3 regions of the Agrobacterium vacciniicorymbosi genome follow, and region 2 is predicted to be linked to each of the others. Evidence: riboswitches for the same ligand, from Rfam matches in the RefSeq annotation. Region 2 holds a riboswitch; each other region holds the start of a gene.
The links. Region 2 has a riboswitch for cobalamin ahead of ABUK73_RS21820 (DUF1636 family protein). Riboswitches for the same ligand answer to the same signal wherever they lie in the genome.
Positions count from the first base shown of each region.

Region 1: another riboswitch for cobalamin. It lies ahead of ABUK73_RS14780 (ABC transporter substrate-binding protein); the one in region 2 lies ahead of ABUK73_RS21820 (DUF1636 family protein).
Region 3: another riboswitch for cobalamin. It lies ahead of nrdH (glutaredoxin-like protein NrdH); the one in region 2 lies ahead of ABUK73_RS21820 (DUF1636 family protein).

Region 1 covers NZ_JBETMF010000008.1:243,201-248,639, reverse strand. Annotated here, with positions in the region: gene ABUK73_RS14790 (asparaginase) at 1-839, shown strand, start outside; gene ABUK73_RS14785 (glucose/quinate/shikimate family membrane-bound PQQ-dependent dehydrogenase) at 904-3,243, shown strand; cobalamin riboswitch at 3,396-3,619, shown strand; gene ABUK73_RS14780 (ABC transporter substrate-binding protein) at 3,862-4,839, shown strand; gene ABUK73_RS14775 (FecCD family ABC transporter permease) at 4,843-5,439, shown strand, end outside.
Region 2 covers NZ_JBETMF010000017.1:89,253-94,691, reverse strand. Annotated here, with positions in the region: gene ABUK73_RS21830 (cobyric acid synthase) at 1-1,446, opposite strand, end outside; gene cbiB (adenosylcobinamide-phosphate synthase CbiB) at 1-2, shown strand, start outside; gene cobO (cob(I)yrinic acid a,c-diamide adenosyltransferase) at 1,450-2,067, opposite strand; cobalamin riboswitch at 2,174-2,382, shown strand; gene ABUK73_RS21820 (DUF1636 family protein) at 2,498-2,923, shown strand; gene cobW (cobalamin biosynthesis protein CobW) at 2,917-3,954, shown strand; gene cobN (cobaltochelatase subunit CobN) at 3,958-5,439, shown strand, end outside.
Region 3 covers NZ_JBETMF010000009.1:65,524-70,962, reverse strand. Annotated here, with positions in the region: gene nrdF (class 1b ribonucleoside-diphosphate reductase subunit beta) at 1-560, opposite strand, end outside; gene nrdE (class 1b ribonucleoside-diphosphate reductase subunit alpha) at 578-2,752, opposite strand; gene nrdI (class Ib ribonucleoside-diphosphate reductase assembly flavoprotein NrdI) at 2,740-3,138, opposite strand; gene nrdH (glutaredoxin-like protein NrdH) at 3,195-3,416, opposite strand; gene ABUK73_RS15195 (hypothetical protein) at 3,415-3,723, shown strand; cobalamin riboswitch at 3,746-3,965, opposite strand; gene ABUK73_RS15190 (hypothetical protein) at 4,090-5,139, opposite strand; gene ABUK73_RS15185 (low molecular weight protein tyrosine phosphatase family protein) at 5,288-5,439, shown strand, end outside.

The DNA.
Region 1 (5,439 bases), on a different contig from region 2:
TCTCCGACGCCGAGGTTCTGGTCAAGCCGGTCGAGTTGATGGCGAAGGATTCGTCCAGCCTCACCATATCGGACATGCAGGATATCAGCGATGCCGTTGGCCGGGAGCTGGCCGATCCGGCGGTGTCAGGCATTGTCATTCTCCATGGCACCGACGCCATGGAAGAAAGTGCGCTTCTGGTTCACCTCCAGCATCGGCTGACCAAGCCGGTCGTCTTCACCGGCGCGCAGTTTACCGCGGATCATCCGCAGGCGGATGGCCCCGGCAATCTTTCCGCAGCCATTGCCGCATCCGCTGATCCCGCCAATGCGGACAAAGGCGTTCTTCTCTGTTTCGGCGGCAGGCTTTTGCCCGCATGGGGGCTATACAAGCGCTCCTCAGACGAGCCGGATGCCTTCGATCTTTCCGGTCAGGCAAGCTGTTCGCAAAGCCCCGGTTTTACCGCTGCCGTTAAAGACGTCAGGGTGGATATCGTCGCCATCTATCCGGGTTGCGATGCGGTTCATATCGATGCCAGCCTCAACGCAGGTACCAAGGGCATCGTCTTGTCTGCGCTCGGCTCCGGCAATGCCAACTCGTCCGTCGTTTCGGCGGTCCAACGCTGTTTCGAAAACAACGTGCCTGTCGTGGTGTCCAGCCGGGTTCCGGTTGGTGAACTGGTGGCCGGTTATGGTGGCGGCGGCGGTGGCCACGACATGGGTGCGGTGGGGGCAATCCATTCCCGCACGCTGAGGGCAGGGCAGGCGAGAATATTGCTCGCAGCCATGATTGCATCTGGGAAAAACCACAAAGAAATGGTCAGCGCATTCAACGATTTTCAAAAAGTGGCGAAAGCGTGATTTTTTCAGGAACCTTTGTGACCTGATGCCGTTTCCCCGGCTGGGAGACCACCGGGGGCTATTCATGGCAGTGACATCAACTGCAGTCATCCTGACGCTTATTGGACTTGCAATTTTCGGCTTCGGTTCTCAGCTCGTTATGCTGGGCGGAAGCTTTTATTATGCATTGGCAGGCCTCGCATTCGTTGTGACGGCCATTCTTTTGTTTCAGAGAAACAAGGCGGCATTGCACTTCTATGCCGCTTTCGTCATCGCGACCCTGCTTTGGGCCTTGTGGGAAGTCGGCTTCGACTGGTGGCAGCTCGGCCCCCGTGGCGGCTTCATCATTTTGATCGGCATGTGGCTGTTGATGCCATGGATCAGAAAGCCGCTCGGCTTTACCAGCCCGACCGGCACATCTTACGGCGCCAACGCTGTTCCCTTGCTGACCGCCGTTCTGGTATCCGTCGGTGCTGCAGCCTTTGCGATGACGCAGGACCCGCAGGATATGGAAGGCAATCTGCCCGATGAGGTGGTGACCGCCAACCCTTCCTACGGAAATCCTGTGCCGGATAATGAGTGGCACCAATATGGGCGCACCTCTTATGGCCAGCGCTATTCGCCGCTGACGCAGATCACTGCCAACAATGTTGGTGAGTTGAAGGAAGCGTGGCGCTACCAGACCGGCGACGTGAAGTTGCCGGGCGATGTGGGCGAGACGACCTATCAGGTGACTCCCTTAAAAGTCGGCAATTCGCTTTACATCTGCACGCCGCACAATTGGGCCATCGCCATCGATGCGGCGACTGGCAAGGAAAAGTGGAAATACGATCCCAATTCGGGCATGAACCCGGACCGTCAGCATCAGACTTGCCGCGGCGTGACCTATTATGCCGACCCAACGGCACAGGCTGGTTCGCCCTGTGCGGCACGCGTTTATCTCCCGACTTCGGATGCGCGTCTGATTGCTCTCGACGCGGAAAGCGGTCAGGTTTGCACGTCCTTTGCAGACAAGGGCACGCTGCATCTGGAAAGCGGCATGGAGTATAATCCAGCCGGCTATTATTACTCGACATCCCCACCCGCCATTGCTGGCAACAAGATCATCATCGGCGGTGCCGTCAACGACAACTATTCGACGCAGGAACAGTCCGGCGTCATCAGAGCGTTCGATGTCAACAGCGGTGCCTTGATCTGGAACTGGGATTCGGGAAACCCCACCCAGACCCAGCCGCTTCAGCCGGGTCAGACCTATACGACCAACTCTCCCAACAGCTGGTCGGTTTTCAGCGTCGATGAAGCGCTTGGGCTCGTCTATATCCCGCTCGGAAATCAGGTTCCAGATCAGCTCGGTATGGGCCGGAGTGCCAATGTCGAGAAATACTCCTCCTCCATCGTCGCGCTGGATGTGAACACCGGGCAGGACAAATGGGTGCGCCAGTTCGTGCATCACGATCTGTGGGACATGGATGTTCCCGCACAGCCTGTGCTGCTCGACATCACCAAGAAGGATGGTCAGACTGTTCCGGCACTGGTTGGACCGACCAAGCAGGGCGACATCTACGTGCTGGATCGCCGCAGTGGTGAGCCGATCCTGGCGATGACCGAAGAGCCTGCGCCATCTGGTACGATCCCCGAAGATTTCAGTGCTCCGACGCAGCCGACTTCGGCGCTGTCCTTCAAGCCTGATCCGCTCCAGGAAAAGAACATGTGGGGCGTCTCCATGTTCGACCAGCTGGCATGCCGCATCAAGTTTCATCAGCTGAATTACAAGGGCCGCTACACGCCGCCATCGCTCAACGGCAGCATCATCTATCCCGGCAATTTCGGCACCTTCAACTGGGGCAGTGTCGCTGTCGATCCAGAACGCCAGGTCATGTTCGGCATGCCGACCTATCTGGCCTTCACATCGCAGCTCGTGCCGCGCGCCCAGATCCCCGCAAAGGGGCAGGATGAAAAGGGCAGCGAGCAGGGCCTGAACCGAAATGATGGTGCGCCCTATGGCGTTCTCATGGGACCGTTCCTCGGACCGCTCGGCATTCCCTGCCAGGCTCCGCCATGGGGCTATGTGGCCGGTGCCGATCTGCGCACGGGTGAGGTCGCCTACAAGCACAAGAACGGTACCGTCTACGACATGACGCCGCTGCCGCTGCCCTTCAAAGTCGGCGTACCCGGCATCGGTGGCCCGATGATTACCAAGGGCGGCGTTGCCTTCCTCGGTGCGGCTGTCGATGATTACTTGCGCGCCTATGATCTGACATCCGGCAAGCAGCTGTGGGAAGCGCGTCTTCCCGCAGGTGGACAGGCAACGCCGATGACCTATGCCATGAATGACGGCAAGCAATATGTGGTCATCGTCGCAGGCGGACACGGCTCCGTCGGCACGAAGCCCGGCGATTATGTGATCGCCTATACCCTGCCTTGAATGGGCGGTGATGAATTGTGAAATAATGGCCGGGACGAAAGTTCCGGCCTTTTTGCTTTGTGTTACCATCATGCCGTTTTTCCGAAATCATATCTTGCAATCGATATGTAATAACATTACAGCAATCATTGCTTGACGACGGTTTCTGAATGGGGCTATCTGCACGCGACGGTTTCGAGCGAGTGATCGCGAGGAATAATAGGGAATACGGTGCGAACCTTGGTTCAATGCCGTAGCTGCCCCCGCAACTGTAAGCGGATTGTCGAACCCTTTGGCGCTCATCCAAGCGTCATGCCACTGCGGGTGAATATCGCGGGAAGGTGGGTGAAGACGCAAATCCGTGAGCCAGGAGACCTGCCGTCATAAGTTCATTCCAAGTCACGGGCGGGGATGCCCGGAACAGGAGACGTCGTGATTGCATCTAGCGCCCGCCAGCGCCTTATTCCATCTGCCATGTCCCGGTTTCGGATCGTCTCTGCCCGTGTTCTCACGGACTGAGCATCGACACATGTTCACATTGGTCTGCTTCTCGCCGACCGCTGACGATTTCGGGGACTATCGGAAATGACATTCAGTTTCAAACAGACGGTTTTTGCAGCCAGTTTTGCCGTTGTGGCAATGGCAACGGCCATGCCTGCGGCTCAGGCAGCCGAGACGACCTATCCGCTGACCTTCAAGAATTGCGGTCGCGACGTGACCTTTACCCATGCGCCAGAGCGTACGGTGTCCATCGGTCAAAGCACCACGGAAATTCTCTATCTGCTCGGTCTGGCCGATAAGGTCGTGGGCACCGCGGTCTGGATTGGCCCAGTTATCAAGGGCTATGAAGAGGCCAATGCCAAGATCGACCGTCTGGCCGATAACGATCCGAGTTTTGAAAGCGTGCTGGCCAAAAAGCCTGATCTCGTCACGGCCCAGTTTCAGTGGCATGTCGGCCCGGAAGGCATCGTCGCCAAGCCGCAGCAGTTCGAAGAGCTGAAAATTCCCGTTTACACCTCGCCTGCCGATTGCACCGGCAAGGACAATTCGGGCGGTGGCGATGGCGTGCGCCATTCCGTCTTCACCATGGACCTGATCTATCAGGAAGTGACTGAACTCGCGCAAATCTTCAATGTGCAGGACAGGGGCGAAAAGCTCGTGGCCGATCTGAAGGCTCGCGAAGAAGCGGCACGCAAGAAGATCGCCTCTGCCGATGGCAAGCTGTCTGCCGTCTTCTGGTTCTCCAGTGCGGAGTTGGATATCGATCCCTACGTTGCGGGCACCAATGGTGCACCCGGCTACATCATGTCCGCGCTTGGCATCAAGAATGTCATCAACAGCGAGGAAGAGTGGCCGACGGTGGGTTGGGAAACCATTGCCAAGTCGCAGCCGACCCTGGTTGTTGCCGGTAAGATGGACCGCAGGCGGTTTCCGGCAGATGATATCGTTGTCAAGGAGAAGTTCCTGAAGGAAGATCCGGTCACGAGCCTGATGCCGTCCGTCAAACAGGGGCACATCGTTGCCATGGATGCGCAGGCCATGAACCCGACCATCCGCACCATCGAAGGTATCGAAGTTCTGGCCGACGCCGTCGTCCAGCTCGGCCTTGCCAAGTAAGCCATGCGTGCTTGTTTCATCTTCACCCGTGCCGCCTTGCTGGCGGTCGGGTGTCTGGCTCTGGCGCTCTGGTTCGGGGCTGCCATCGGCGAGACATCCATTCCCATGGATGTCGTCGCCAAGACGGTCGCAAACCGTGTGTTCCATGCAGGCTATCCGCTCGATGCCATCGATGAAGGCATCATCTGGAACTACCGCCTCAGCCGGGCGGTGGTGGCTGCCTGCTGTGGTGCGGCACTGGCCATGTCCGGCGTCGTGCTTCAATCGCTTCTGCGCAATCCTTTGGCCGATCCGTATATTCTCGGGATTTCTGCGGGTGCATCGACCGGTGCCGTTGGCGTTGCCATTCTGGGCTTCGGTGCCGGCATGCTGACCATGCCGCTTGGCGCATTTCTGGGGGCAATCGTGGCATTTGCGCTTGTCAGTCTGCTGGCCTTGCGGGCAGGCAGCGGCAACAGCGCCATCATTCTCGCAGGTGTCGCCGGTTCGCAGCTCTTCAACGCGCTGACCTCCTTCATCGTGACCAAGGCGGCCAATGCCGAACAGGCACGTGGCATCATGTTCTGGTTGCTGGGCAATCTGTCCGGCGTTCGCTGGCCG
Region 2 (5,439 bases):
AGCCAGCAGCGCATCGAGATCAAGATGCCGTTCCATGTGATCGGCCAGGCCGTCCAGCACGGCATCGACCTGCTCCTCGTAATTGAGCGCGGAGCGCTCGGCTCCTAGACGCTGAAGCCATGCGCTGCGCTGGTTATCATCTGCGAAAAGACCATGGATATAAGTGCCGAAAGCGCGACCGTCCGGGGAGACAGCTCCGTCTGTATGATTGCCGATGGTCGAAAACGGTCTGATATCGTCGGGCCCCTTTGTCACACCGACGTGCATTTCGTAGCCGGTGAAGGATACGCCGTCGAAACTGCGACCTGTCACCGACACAAGCTTCTTATCGCCGGTCAGCACGGTATCGACGTCAAGCACACCTAGCCCCTGCACGGTCACCGGCGCGCCTTCTATCCCATCAGGGTCGGCAACACTATTGCCCAGCATCTGGTAACCGCCGCATAGACCAAGCACAGAACCGCCGCGCCGAAGATGCGCCTTGATATCCACATACAGACCTGCATTTTTCAAAGTGGTGAGATCGGCAATCGTGGATTTGGAACCGCAGAGCAGCACCAGCGTGCAATCTGCCGGAATGACATCTCCTTGGCGCACCCGTATCAACTCGACATCCGGTTCCGCCTCCAAGGGGTCTAGATCATCGAAATTGGAGATATGCGGCAGGATGGGGACCGCAATGCGGATTTTCGCACCCGGTTTCCTCTGTCCCGGTGCCGATAGCCCCAGTGCATCTTCGGCGGGCAAGCGGCTGGCATCGGCAAAATGCGGCAGCAAGCCGATCTGGTTCCAGCCGGTCTTGTCTGCGATGATCCGCATCCCCTCATCGAACAGGCTCGGATCGCCCCTGAAGCGGTTGACGATGAAACCTTCGATCATCGCCGCATCATCTGCATCCAGAACCGTCTTAGTGCCGACGAGGCTGGCAATGACGCCGCCCCGGTCGATATCGCCGATGAGGATGACGGGTGCATCGGCTGCACGGGCAAAGCCCATATTGGCAATGTCATTGGCGCGGAGATTGACTTCGGATGCACTGCCCGCGCCTTCCACCAGCACCAGATCTGCCTTGGTTTTGAGATGCTCGAAACTTTCCAGCACGCGCGGCATCAGCCCGGCTTTCATGTGTTGGTAATCCGCAGCCTTGGCGTTGCCGATGACCTTGCCTTGCACAACCACCTGTGCGCCGGTCTCGCTCTGGGGTTTGAGCAGCACGGGGTTCATGTGTACGGATAGGGGCACTCCTGCAGCGCGCGCCTGCAAGGCCTGCGCCCGGCCGATCTCTCCGCCATCGGCGGTCACGGCGGCATTGTTGGACATGTTTTGCGGTTTGAAGGGCATGACGGACAGCCCGCGCCGGGTAAAGGCACGCGCCAGCCCCGCCACCATCAGCGATTTGCCGACATCGGAGCCGGTCCCCTGAAACATCAAAACGCGTGCTGTCATGAATTAGAACTCTATGCCGGACTGCGCTTTGACGCCTGCCTTGAAGTGGTGTTTCACCAGCGTCATCTCCGTCACCATATCGGCGGCATCGATCAGCGGCTGCTTGGCGTTGCGGCCTGTGACGATGACGTGCAGGCCGGGGCGACGGTTCTGCAGGGTCTCCACCACCTCCTCCAGCGGCAGATAGTCATAGCGCAGCGCGATGTTGAGCTCATCCAGTACCACAAGGCCGATGGTTTCATCGGCCATCAGCGTCTTTGCCTCTTCCCAGGCTTTGGTGGCAGCAGCGACGTCGCGTTTGAGATCCTGAGTGTCCCACGTGAAACCTTCACCCATGGTGCGCCATTCGACACGGTCGCCGAACAGTGCCAGAGCGCCCTGCTCGCCGGTGGACCATGCGCCCTTGATGAACTGCACGATGCCGACGCGCCTGCCGGTGCCCAGCATGCGTAGGGCCAGACCAAAAGCGGCGGTGGACTTGCCCTTGCCGGGGCCGGTGTTGATCATCAGCAGACCTTTTTCGATGGTCTTTTCCGAGACTTCAGCATCCTGCACGGCCTTGCGGTTGACCATTTTGGCGCGGTGACGTTCGGCTTCGCTGTCGCTGATGTCGCGGGTCATGGCGGCTGGTCCTTCCGGGTCTCATGCTTTTTCAAAGCGGCGACTATAACCAAAACGCGTGCCGCGGCAATGATGCGCGGCATTGACACAAAAGCATCGCAGGGCATAAGGGTTAAGGACTGACGGTCTTTTTCCGGCAACGGGAAAAGCTAAGAGGGAACACGGTGCATTTCGCTTGAGCGGACAAATCCGTGGCTGCCCCCGCAACTGTAAGCGGTGAGCCCGCGCTGAACGCCACTGGATGACAATCCGGGAAGGCAGCGCAAGGGTGTCGAAGCCGCAAGCCAGGAGACCTGCCGTTTCAGGAAAAACGTCTGCCGGGCGGGGTGCTCCGGTCAGCCGGTTGTTCGAACGATGGTTGTGCGTGTCCCGCATTCCGTTTTCGATATCCGCACCCCTGAGACATTTTGAAGGCGCGGAAAGCAGACCCTTGGATATTACAGCGACATCGACCAGCCAGACCGAAAAGACGGACCGTGACACCGCACCCGGCGTCGTGGTCTTCGTCTGCCGCAGCTGCCGGTCCGAAGCCGAACCGAATGCAGACCCCCGCCCCGGCGCGCTTCTGACGGAGGCTGCCTTAGCGCTTGGAGCGAGTGAAGGCGTGACCGTTCGCAGCGTCAATTGCCTTGCCAATTGCAAGCGTGGCCTCAGCGCCGCCATGCGCAGCGCCGACGGCTGGTCCTATATGTTCGGCGGACTGACCGAAGATGATGCCGCAGACCTGATGACTGGCGCGCGCTTATTGGCCGAAGCACCGGATGGGTTGATGCCCTGGCGCGGACGCCCCGATAGTTTGAAGCGTGGCCTTGTGTCGCGCATTCCCCCTTTGCATTTCACCGAGGAGACATCATGACAACGCTCGATCGCGTTCCCTGCACCATCATCACCGGCTTTCTGGGCGCGGGAAAAACCACGCTTTTGCGCGGCCTTCTGGAAAAGCTCGAGGGCAAGCGGCTGGCGATTATCGTCAACGAGTTCGGCGATGTCGGCATCGACGGCGAAATTCTGAAGGGCTGCGGCATCGAAAGCTGCCCGGAGGAAAACATCGTTGAACTGGCCAATGGCTGCATCTGCTGCACCGTGGCCGATGATTTCCAACCCGCCATCGAACAGATTCTGAGCCGTCAGCCGCGCGTCGAGCATATTCTGATCGAAACGTCGGGGCTTGCTCTGCCAAAGCCACTCGTGCAGGCCTTCCAGTGGCCCGCGATCAAAAGCCGGGTGACGGTGGATGCCGTGGTCGCCGTGGCCGATGGCGCAGCCCTTGCCGAAGGTATGGTCTCGCATGATCTGGAGGCGCTTGCCGCCCAGCGCCAGAATGACGAAGCACTTGACCATGACGATCCGGTCGAAGAAGTCTTCGAGGACCAGATTGCCTGCGCCGACCTCATCGTTCTGACCAAGGGTGATCTACTGGATGCCGAAGGTCTGGAGCGCGCCAAGGCGCATATCAATGCGCATCTGCCGAAGGCTGCGAAGATCGTCGTTGCGTCCAATGGTGCCGTCGATCCTGCCGTGCTGATCGGACTTGGCCTTGCGGTGGAAGAGGATATCGAAAACCGCCACACCCATCACGATGAGGAAGAAGACCACGATCACGACGAGTTCGACAGCTTCGTCGTGGAACTGGGTGCCGTGACGGATGCCGATGCACTGGCTGCTCGCATTTCCGAAACGGCGGCCTCTGAAAACGTGCTGCGCATCAAGGGTTTTGTCGAGGTCTCGTCCAAGCCGATGCGGTTGCAGGTGCAGGCGGTTGGCTCACGCGTCAACCATTACTTCGACCGCCCCTGGGCGTCCGGCGAGGTGCGCCGCAGCCGTCTGGTGGTGATCGGCGAAAAGGGTCTCGACCGCGCAAAGATCGAGCGGATGCTGGCGGCCTGATCTATGCACATCCTCGCCACCACATCCTCGTCTCTGGACGACCTGATCGAGCCGGTTGATCTCAACCAGGGTCAGGCGGATGTGGTGGTGCTGTCCTTTTCGGCCAGCGATCTGGGTGGGCTGGAACGTGGATGGCAGCGCAGTACGGATGGGTCGGTCTCGCTCCTCTCCGCCAACCTCTCCGAACTTCGCCATCCCATGTCGTTCGATCTGTGGATCGAAAAGACGGCGGAACATGCCAAGCTGATCCTTATCCGGATTCTCGGCGGCGCCGACCGCTGGCGTTACGGCGTGGACGAATTGTCGAGAATGGCGCGGCGGCGCGGTATCAAGCTGGTGCTTTTGCCGGGGGAATGCAGCGAGCGCGATGAGAAGCTTGAGGCTGCCTCCACAGTCGATCTGCCGACGCAGTTCAAAATCCTGTCTTTCTTCCGGGAAGGCGGGCCTGAGAATATGGACCGGGTTGCAAAAGGACTTGCGGCCTTTGCGCGGGGGGAAGGCTGGCCGGACATGGCAGCAGAGCCCTTGCCAAAAAGCGGATTTTACAAGCCCGATGAAGGCGTCGTTGACCTCAATGCTGCGCTGAATGGCTTTGCAAATGGTGCACCCCTGCTACCAATCCTGTTTTACCGCTCCATGCTGATGGCCGCCGATGTCGCTCCCATCGACGCGCTTTATGCAGCGCTTCGCGAGCGCGGCTTTGCCCCTTTGCCGATCTTCGTCAGCGGTTTGAAAGACAATGAAGCGATCCGGTTTCTGGAAGAGACGCTCGGTCGTTTAAAGCCGGCGGCGATGGTGACGGCAACTGCCTTTGCCAGCCAGTCGGATGAGGACGGCAAGAGCCTGTTCGACCGGCTGGGCGTGGCAACCTTTCAGGTCATCATGGCCACCACCCGCCGCGATGGCTGGGCGGACAATATGCGTGGCCTCAACCCTTCCGATCTTGCCATGCATGTGGTGTTGCCAGAGCTGGATGGCCGTCTTCTGGCCGGAGCGATTTCCTTTAAGGCACCAGACCCGGAGGGTGGGCGTGGCCTCGTTCATCAGGCTGAGCCGGATCGTGTCGAGCAGGTTGCGAACCGCATTTCCGCTTTTCTTCGTTTGAAGAATGCCGCTCCGTCTGAGCGGAATGTCGTCATTCTCATGCCGGATTATCCGGGCGCAGCCCCGGGACGGACAGGTTATGCCGTTGGTCTGGACGTGCCGCAAAGCGTGCTGGAAATGCTGCACGACTTGCGCGATGCGGGTTACGTTGTAGGTGATATTCCGGAGACGGCGCGGGCGCTGCTCGACCGCGTTGAAGAAGACACTGCCAGTTTCCGCCTAGCCGATTATTCAGCCTTCCGCAGTGACCTGCCACAATATGCCGATCTGGCCTTGGATGAGACATGGGGCGATGCGGACGATGACGATGCCGTTACCGATGGCATGTTCCACTTCCGCGCCGCTCGATTCGGTTCCGTAACGGTGGCACTTGCGCCGGAT
Region 3 (5,439 bases), on a different contig from region 2:
GCGGTGTTGGTGAGCCGGGCCCGGCTCGACCAGAACATCGGCAGGTAGAAGCCGGAATAGAACAGGAAGCTTTCGAGAAAGACGCTGGCGATCTTTTTCTTCAGCGGATCGCCGCTATCATATTCGCGCATGATGAGCGCTGATTTGCGCTGCAAGAACTCATTTTCCTCCGACCAGCGATAAGCATCGTCCACATCGGGCGTCGAGCAGAGCGTGGAGAAGATGGAGGAATAGGAGCGCGCATGCACGGCTTCCATGAAGGAGATGTTGGACAGCACCGCCTCCTCATGCTGGGTCGTCGCATCCGCCATGAGCCTGATAGCGCCGACACCGTTCTGGATCGTATCAAGCAGTGTCAACCCGGTGAAAACGCGGATGGTCAGCTGCTGCTCTTCCGGCTTCAGCGTAGCCCAGGACTGGATATCGTTGGACAGCGGCACCTTTTCCGGCAGCCAGAAATTCGATGTCAGGCGGTTCCAGACCTCCAGATCCTTGTCGTCCTCCATACGGTTCCAGTTGATGGCGCGGATACGGTTGATCGGTTTGATTTGCATGTTCATGGTCTTTTCCTTGTCGATCACAGCGTACAGGATACGCAGCCCTGCACTTCCGTGCCGGACAAAGCCATCTGGCGAAGGCGGATGTAGTAGATGGTCTTGATGCCCTTCTTCCACGCATAGATCTGGGCGCGGTTGATATCGCGGGTGGTGGCGGTATCGCGGAAGAACAACGTCAGCGACAGGCCCTGATCCACATGCTGCGTGGCGGCAGCATAGGTATCTATGATCTTTTCAGGCCCGATCTCATAGGCATCCTGATAATATTCGAGATTATCGTTGCTGAGATAGGCGGCGGGATAATAGACGCGTCCGATCTTGCCTTCCTTGCGGATTTCGATTTTCGAAACAATGGGATGGATCGAAGAGGTCGAGTGGTTGATGTAGGAAATGGAGCCTGTGGGCGGCACGGCCTGAAGGTTCTGGTTATAAAGGCCGCCCTCCATCACGGCCTGTTTCAGGGCCTTCCAATCTTCCTGCGTCGGGATGGCGATGCCAGCCTTTTCGAACAGTTCTGCCACGCGTGCCGTCGCAGGCTTCCATTCCTGCGTCACATATTTCTCGAAATAATCGCCGGACGCATATTTGGAGTTCTCGAACCCCTTGAAGCTCTGGCCACGCTCCACCGCCAGCCGGTTAGACGCACGAATGGCGTGATAAGCGACCGTATAGAAATAGATATTGGTGAAATCGACGCCTTCTTCCGAGCCGTAATAAATCCGCTCGCGGGCCAGATAGCCGTGCAGGTTCATCTGGCCAAGCCCAATGGCGTGGCTGTCGTCATTGCCCTTTTCCACCGAGGGAACGGAGGAAATGTGGCTCATGTCAGAGACCGCAGTCAGCGCCCGGATGGAGGTTTCGATGGTCTTGCCAAAATTCTGCGAATCCATGGTGGAGGCGATGTTCAGCGAACCGAGATTGCAGGAGATGTCCTTGCCCATCTGGTCATAGGACAGGTCTTCATTGTAGGTGCTGGCTTCGCTGACCTGCAGGATTTCCGAGCATAGATTGCTCATGGAAATACGTCCGGCAATCGGGTTGGCCCGGTTCACCGTGTCTTCGAACATGATGTAGGGATAACCGCTTTCGAACTGTATCTCCGCAATCACCTGAAAGAAATCACGGGCCTTGATCTTCTTCTTGTGAATGCGGCTGTCGGCCACCATCTCGCGGTATTTTTCGGTGACCGAGATTTCGGTAAAAGGCACGCCATAGACGCGTTCGATATCGTACGGCGAAAAGAGGTACATATCCTCGTTGTTCTTCGCGAGTTCGAAGGTGATATCGGGAATGACCACGCCGAGCGACAATGTCTTGATGCGGATTTTCTCATCCGCATTCTCGCGCTTGGTATCCAGAAAACGCATGATATCCGGGTGGTGGGCGTTGAGATAGACTGCCCCTGCCCCCTGACGCGCGCCCAGTTGGTTGGCGTAGGAAAACGCATCTTCCAGCAGCTTCATGACCGGAATGATGCCGGAAGACTGGTTTTCGATCTGCTTGATCGGCGCACCGGCCTCGCGAATATTGGTAAGCGACAGCGCCACACCGCCGCCGCGCTTGGAGAGCTGCAAGGCAGAATTGATGCCACGCGAGATGGATTCCATATTGTCTTCCACCCGCAGCAGGAAGCACGACACGAGTTCGCCGCGCTGCTTCTTGCCCGCATTGAGGAAGGTCGGCGTCGCGGGCTGGAAACGCCCGGAAATGATCTCGTCCACAAGATCGCGCGCCAGCTGCTCGTTGCCCTGCGCCAGCGTAAACGCCACCATGCAGATGCGGTCTTCGTAGCGCTCCAGATAGCGTTTTCCGTCAAAGGTTTTCAGCGTGTAGCTGGTGTAATATTTGAACGCGCCGAGGAAGGTCGGGAAGCGAAACTTCTTCGCATAGGCGTAATCGAAGAGATCACGCACGAAGTTGAAGGAATACTGATCGAGCACCTGTTGCTCGTAATATCCCTCACTGACCAGATAATCGAGCTTTTCCCGCAGGTTATGGAAGAACACCGTATTCTGGTTCACATGTTGCAGAAAATACTGCCGGGCCGCCATGCGGTCCTTTTCGAACTGAATGTGCCCATCCTCATCATAGAGATTCAGCATGGCGTTCAACGCGTGGTAATCCAGCGTCGGTTCAGTGGATTTCACCGCATGACCCTGCGAGGGCTTGGGGGAGATGGTGGTCAACGTATCCAAAATCGTTCCAATCCATGTTTGACATTGGCGACATCTTCGGGCGTGCCTAGAAGCTCGAAGCGATAGAGAAACGGCACCGCGCATTTGCGCGATACGATGTCTCCCGCCGAGGCGAAGGCCGCGCCGAAATTCGTGTTACCCGCGGCGATGACGCCATGGATGAGACTGCGGTTGGCAACACTGTTGAGAAAATGAATCACGGGCTTGGGCACCGCCCCCTTCAGCCCTCCGCCGCCATAGGTGGGCGTCAGCAGCACGTAAGGCCCGTCCACCTCGGGCGCGTCCTCATCTGCCGAAAGCGGCAGACGCAAAGCCCGCACACCCAGCTTTTCGACAAAGCGATGGGTATTTTCCGAACGGCTGGAATAATAAACGATCAGGCCCATCACATCCCCGGCTGGCTGAACGCTGCACGCCCTGCTGGAGCGAGGCGGCTATAGGCTCAGGCAAGAGCGCCGATCATATCCGGACGGAAGCCTGCCCAGTGCTGTTCACCGGCAATAACCACAGGCACCTGGCGGTAGCCCAGCCCCTGCACCAGCGCATAGGCATCAGCATCCTCGGAGACATCGACAATCCTGTAATCGATGCCCTGACGGTCCAGCGCGCGGGTGGTGGCAGTGCATTGGACGCAGGCGGGTTTGCTGTAGACGGTAATGGTCATGATTTCCTCTTGGGATTGGACAAGCGAGAGCGAACGCGCAACCGGACGAAGCGCGTGGACGACATGGCAATGGAAGCGAACACAGGCCGACAGGCACCGCACCTCACAAAAGATGCGACGTCATCTGGCAGACGCAGACTATCGGGAACGGCTTACGCCACCCGCAGACAGTCACACGAGTGTTGAACACCTTCGCGAAAAGGCACTGGACAAGAAAAACAAACTGGACATGGACTTCACCCCGAAGCAGCTCATGCAGGACATTCGGGAACACGACACGCGCGGCTCCATGCCGCAACAGACGTAATAGCTCCCGGACACCCCGCCCGTTGACGTAATCGCTCTAGGCAGGTCTCCTGGCTCACGGATCAACGTATCTATCCCACCTTCCCGGATCGACATGACCCAGTGGCATTTTGGAACAGACACTCACCGCTTACAGTTGCGGGGGCAGCTACGGCTTTTGAACGCTCATCATGAACGCACCGTATTCCCATCTTAGCCTCACAAGTCTTGCGACTCGAAGGAACCTAGAACACTACATATAGTAGACTAGGTTAATTTCCCGTCAAGACTTATTGCGATTTGTGAGAAATGAGATGGGGAAAACGTTGAGGCTAGGCGGAAGAGGCGTTGAGTACGCCTGCCCGTTGAGGGCCTTTTGGCACCCTGACTAATGCGTCGAGGGTGCGCGTAGCGCGTCAATGAGGGCATAGATCACGGCGACCAGGACCAGCAGGGTCGTGCCACTAAAAGGAAGTGGCAACATGATCTGCTCGGTTGCAAAGGCTCCGCCAACCACCAGAACGATCTGAACCGCAGCAAGAATCAGCATTGTGGTCAGGGGTAAGATCACGCCCCTATTCGCGAAGAAACGGCGGTAGCCAAAAACGAAAACGGGAATCAAGACGGCCGTCACGGCGAAAACATAAACCCTCAGCCACTGTGCGTCCGGCAGCGAATCCGGCGCCAGAAAGGCCAGCGGCATCAGGACATAGCTGCTGGCAGTTGCCGCAAGCAAGGGAGGCCAAACGACCACATTCATCCAGCGTATCGAACCCGTAGCCGCCTTCTTATCCTGATTGCCCAGCACGGCACGTATGGCAAAGACCACCAGGCCGACCGCGACAGCAATGATGCCGATTGCCAACAGAAACTGCGAGCCGCCGACAGCGCCAACTCGCAACATTTCAAAAGACGAAGACAGCTGAGATGGCAGCGTCATCAGCGCGGGCAGAAGCCACAAAATCCAGAAACCGGCGACGAGACTTGGTAGAACGACAAATCGCGACAAGAACAGAAGTACGGCCACACCGCCAACCAGCGACGCGACGATGACCGCCACGCCAAAGGAACTGGCATCAGCCAGAAAACCCATGGTCGATACCATCTGCGCAATGCCAGAAGCCTGCGACACGGCCAAAACCAGTGCGAGGATATTCTCAACCACGACCAGCGCCACGCTGTTTTCCAGACGCGGAACAAAGAGGCGAACGATCTGCCCCAGCGCAAACGCCGTCAGAATAGAGCCCACCCCCAACGCTAGAATCGAGAGCTGCGAGGGAAGACCATTCCTCGACTGCGCTTCCATGAACGCAGGATCGAGCCCCGGCATCGCAATATTCCAGCCAATCATGGCCACAACCGAAATCAAAACCACCTGTCCAAGAACGACAAAAATGCTGCGCTTGCTGGACTCGGAGCTATCAACCGTAACGCTCATGGATTATCCTCTTTATACAACTTAAGATCATAACCAAACTTATCGGCATGTCACGGATTTCCTGGGTAGAAAAGGCATCATACCAGCTGTCAAATCCAGCTGGAGCGGGCACATCTAAAACCCTGCGCATCTTGAAAAGGTTAGCTGCTTGAAGAACATCCTGTTTGTCTGCAGCCAGAACAAGCTGCGTAGCCCTACCGCCGAACAAGTCTTCGCAAACTGGCCCCGAATCGAAGTCTCTTCTGCCGGTACCAACAACGATGCCGAAAACCCGCTCTCCAGCGAGCAGATCGCCTGGGC